DNA from 2 places in the Telluria sp. B2 genome. Region 2 is predicted to be linked to the other one. Evidence: predicted binding sites of a transcription regulator. Region 2 holds the regulator's gene; the other holds the start of a gene.
What was found. Region 2 encodes sigma-54, which starts transcription at its own class of promoters, with help from an activator protein. Its sites were predicted from a motif close to TGGCANGNAANCTGCTTT; they were not measured.
Positions count from the first base shown of each region.

Region 1: the regulator sigma-54 is predicted to act here: its motif matches at 931-948, upstream of adh (aldehyde dehydrogenase).

Region 1 covers NZ_CP196525.1:5,377,471-5,379,872, reverse strand. The annotation lists rRNA gene ACSUZJ_RS23735 (23S ribosomal RNA) at 1-78, shown strand, start outside; rRNA gene rrf (5S ribosomal RNA) at 198-310, shown strand; gene adh (aldehyde dehydrogenase) at 1,018-2,402, shown strand, end outside.
Region 2 covers NZ_CP196525.1:5,147,314-5,149,715, forward strand. The annotation lists gene ACSUZJ_RS22710 (enoyl-CoA hydratase/isomerase family protein) at 1-45, opposite strand, end outside; gene hpf (ribosome hibernation-promoting factor, HPF/YfiA family) at 170-523, opposite strand; gene ACSUZJ_RS22720 (RNA polymerase factor sigma-54) at 589-2,061, opposite strand; gene lptB (LPS export ABC transporter ATP-binding protein) at 2,096-2,402, opposite strand, start outside.

The sequences.
Region 1 (2,402 bases), 230 kb from region 2:
GGACGTTGATAGGCTGGGTGTGGAAGTGCAGTAATGCATTAAGCTAACCAGTACTAATTGCCCGTACGGCTTGTCCCTATAACCTTAGCAGGTACAGGTCAGGATACAGCGCTGTTTGTTGATACAGTTGCTACCCAATACTTCTTCCAGATTCAGAGTGGCGCTCGCATGGGTGAGCGAAACTCGTACAAGTCATGCCTGATGACCATAGCAAGTCGGTCCCACCCCTTCCCATCCCGAACAGGACCGTGAAACGACTTTGCGCCGATGATAGTGCTGCAACCAGTGTGAAAGTAGGTTATCGTCAGGCTAGTTATAGGAAAAACCCCACCGAGTGATCTCGGTGGGGTTTTTTGTTTTGAGCTGTCGTTTTCGGCTGCCCGTTTCTCTCCGGGCTGCAAGCCGATCAACCGGTGAGACCGCGTGGACAGTAGGGCCGGCTACATGCCGGCACGACGAATGTCCACCCTACGAAAGCAAAAAGGGAGCGTCAACGCTCCCTTTTCTTTTACGTGCTCATCTTGCTTCATCGCCGTTGTTTGACAGCTGTTATTCCGGCAGCCTGCGTGTCTCCATCTCCTCATTACGGCTGGGCAAACACTTGTCACCGTCATGTTTCCCCCCGATTAAAGAAACCTCGGGTGAACAAGTGCCGCCCAGTCCGAACGTGTTCGTGCACAGCGATGCCATGCGCTTGCTCACGTACGACACCGCGATAACGCAGCGGTTCCATGTCTTCGACCTTTCTCTGCGCTTGCTCGCATGGTTGCGTAAACGGGCACTTGGCGCAGGCAAGGTGGCGGGTCCTCCGATCCCAAGGCCAAACCAATGTCACACCAGGTGTTCCAATTAGGGACATCTGTTTCAGGCTGCGACATCGCTTTTCCCCCAGTGCCGCCGGCTTGCCCGGCAAGCGTCGCTGAAGCGGGCTGGCACGGCACTTGCAAACTGGTGATGTGCTCGCAAAAGCACGCCGGCACAGCGCCGGTCACAAATCAACCAGAGAAAGAGGACGACATGAATCTCGCGGACATCAGCAAACTCGGCGTCGCCAATCCCTTCCGCCAGCGCTACGACAATTACATCGGCGGCCGCTTCGTCCCGCCGGTCAAGGGCGAATATTTTGCCAACGTGACTCCCGTTACCGGCCAGCCCTTCTGCGAGGTGGCCCGCTCGACCGCGGAGGACATCGAGCTGGCCCTCGATGCGGCGCACGCCGCCAAGGACGCGTGGGGCAAGACCTCGCCCGCGGAGCGCGCGAACATCCTGAACCGGATTGCCGACCGCATGGAGCAGAACCTGAAAATGCTGGCCACTGCCGAGACCATCGACAACGGCAAGCCGATCCGCGAAACCATGGCCGCCGACCTGCCGCTGGCCATCGACCACTTCCGCTATTTCGCCAGCTGCATCCGCACCCAGGAAGGCGCGATCTCGACGATCGACAACGAGACCTATGCCTATCACTTCCACGAACCGCTCGGCGTCGTCGGCCAGATCATTCCCTGGAACTTTCCGATCCTCATGGCCGTCTGGAAGCTCGCGCCGGCCCTCGCAGCCGGCAACTGCGTTGTGTTGAAGCCGGCGGAGCAGACGCCGGCCTCGATCATGGTGCTCATCGAGCTGATCGCCGACCTGCTGCCAGAAGGCGTCGTCAATATCGTCAACGGCTACGGCCTCGAAGCCGGCAAGCCGCTCGCTTCCAACAAGCGCATCGCCAAGATCGCCTTTACCGGCGAGACCGGGACCGGCCGCCTGATCATGCAATACGCGGCGCAGAACCTGATTCCCGTCACCCTCGAGCTGGGCGGGAAGTCGCCCAACATCTTCTTCGCGGACGTAATGGATGCCGACGACGAATTCTTCGACAAGTGCCTCGAGGGTTTCGCGATGTTCGCGCTGAACCAGGGCGAAGTCTGCACCTGTCCGTCTCGCGTGCTGGTACAGGAGTCGATCTACGAGCGCTTCATCGAGCGCGCGCTCGATCGCGTGGCGAAGATCAAGGCCGGCAATCCGCTCGACGAGTCGACGATGATCGGCGCCCAGGCTTCGCAGGAGCAGCTCGAAAAGATCCTGTCCTATCTCGACATCGGTCGCCAGGAAGGCGCGCAGGTGCTCGCCGGCGGCGAGCGCGCCAGCCACGACGGCGACCTGGCCGGCGGCTACTATGTGCGCCCGACGGTGTTCAAGGGCGAGAACAGCATGCGCATCTTCCAGGAAGAGATCTTCGGACCGGTGGTCTCGGTGACCACCTTCAAGGACGAAGCCGACGCGCTGCGCATCGCCAACGACACGCTGTACGGGTTGGGCGCCGGTCTGTGGACGCGCGACGGCAGCCGCGCCTTCCGCGTCGGCCGCGCAATCCAGGCCGGACGGGTGTGGACCAACTGCTACCACCTGTA
Region 2 (2,402 bases):
CAGGCCGGTGCCGTTGGCAACGCGGGTCAGGACGGTGTCGGTCATGGTCGAAAGTGGTCGAAAAAACATCCATTCTACCGAAGGACCAGACAACTGGGGTATTGACGCACCGACAAGAAATGAAAAGGGCGCCATTGGCGCCCTCGTTCAGACGGTGCTTGCCGGCCAATCAGGCAACGGCTGCCTCTCCGCCTTCAGGACGGCGCTTGAGCGCCTCGTGGTTATGATTCTGCAGCATCGTTTTGTACTTCATCACCTGACGATCCAGCCTGTCCATCAACAGGTCGATCGCCGCGTACAGGTCTTGCGCAACGCTTTCCACGTGCACGGTCTTGCCCGACATGCGCACATTGATCTCGGCTTTCTGCCTTTTGTCTTTTTCGGTGAGATTGTCGATCGCGAGGATCACGTGGGAGTCGATCACTTGATCGAAATGGCGGGTGATGCGTTCGAGCTTGTTCTGTACGTATTCACGGATGGCGGGGGTAACGTCGAGGTGGTGGCCGCTGATGGTGAGATTCATACACACTCCTTTGAAGATGTGGCGGCTGCCGCGCCGCGCAACAAGGAAGCGCGTGGGTGCCGCCGTTACAAGGATTTGCGGAGACTGACGGGAGGAATTTTCAGTGCCTCACGGTATTTTGCAACCGTGCGGCGCGCGATGACCATTCCTTGTTCACCGAGCATTTCCGCGATCTTGCTATCGGATAATGGGTTCCTGGGGTCTTCTGCTCCTGTCAGTTGCGCGATGAGAGCCCGGATCGCCGTCGAAGATGCTTCACCTCCCGCTTCGGTGGCGACGTGGCTTCCGAAGAAATACTTCAGCTCAAACATGCCGTGCGGGGTCAGCATGAATTTCTGCGTTGTGACACGAGAAATTGTGCTCTCGTGTAGTCCTAGTGTATCAGCTATCTCACGAAGCACAAGGGGCCGCATGGCAACCGCGCCGTGGCTGAAAAAGTTGCGCTGGCGCTCCACAATGGCTTGCGAAACACGCAAGATCGTGTCGAAGCGCTGGCGCATATTCTTGATCAGCCACTTCGCTTCCTGCAGTTGCGCGCTCATCTGGCTTTCGCCCTTGCCCTGCTTGAGCAGGGCCGCGTACATGTTGTTCACGCGCAGGCGCGGCATCACGTCCTGGTTCAGCATCACGCCCCAGCCGTTCTTCGTTTTCCGGACAATCACGTCCGGAACCACGTAGTCCGAGGTGCTCGACGCAAAAGCCGCGCCCGGATGCGGATTGCATTGGCGGATCACGGCCTGGGCTTCGCGCAGGTCTTCGTCGTCGCAGTCCAGGGCTTTTTTCAGCTTGTTGAATTCGCGCTGGGCGAACCAGGTCAGGTAGCCCTCGACGATCTTGAGGGCCATGCGCCGCGTGACCAGCGGCACGCCCGGCATGCTGCGGATCTGCAGCGCCAGGCACTCGGCCGCGCTCCGTGCGCCCACGCCCACCGGGTCCAGGCTTTGCACCAGCGCCAGCGCGCAGCGCAGTTCGTCCATCTCGACCTCGAGCTCCTCGGGCAGGCGCGCGTGGATCTCGTCGAGCTGCTCTTCGAGGTAGCCGTTGTCGTCGATGGCGTCGATCACGAGTTCGGCCAGCGCACGGTCGCGCGCACTCAGGCCCGTCACCCGCACCTGTTCGGACAGGTGCTCGCGCAGCGTGATGCCGGCCGCTTCCAGTTGCGGCCGGCCATCCTCGTCCTCGCCGTTGCCGGACGACCGTCCGGCTTCGCCCCAGTCGGCATCGCCGTCGCCGCGGCCGGCATCGCCATCGGCGCCATCGAAGTCGGCCGCTTCGCCGTTCGGCGCGCCCTCCTCGCCGCCCGGCGTGGCCGGGGCCTCGCCCTGGCTGGGCGCATTGCTGATGGCGCCGTCGGCAAGCAGGCGCACCGAGTGGTCGAGCGGATCGTCCAGCCGTTCGAGCAAGGGATTGTCGGACAGGATCTGCTCGATTTCCTGGTGCAGTTCGAGCGTGGACAACTGCAGCAGGCGGATCGATTGCTGAAGCTGCGGGGTAAGCGCCAGGTGCTGCGAAGTCCGGAGTTGCAGGGATTGTTTCATCGCTTGTTGCTGCTTCGTTGTCGCTTCGTGGTTGCTACATGCGGAAGTGTTCGCCCAGGTAGACGCGGCGCACCGACTCGTCGGCGATGATGTCGTCAGGGCGGCCCGAGGCCAGCACCGCGCCCTGGTTGATGATGTAGGCGCGGTCGCAGATGCCCAGCGTCTCGCGCACGTTGTGGTCGGTGATCAGGACGCCGATGCCGCGCTCCTTCAGGAAGCGCACGATGCGCTGGATCTCGATCACCGCGATCGGGTCGACGCCGGCGAAGGGTTCGTCGAGCAGCACGAAGCGCGGATTGGTGGCCAGCGCGCGCGCGATCTCGACGCGGCGGCGCTCGCCG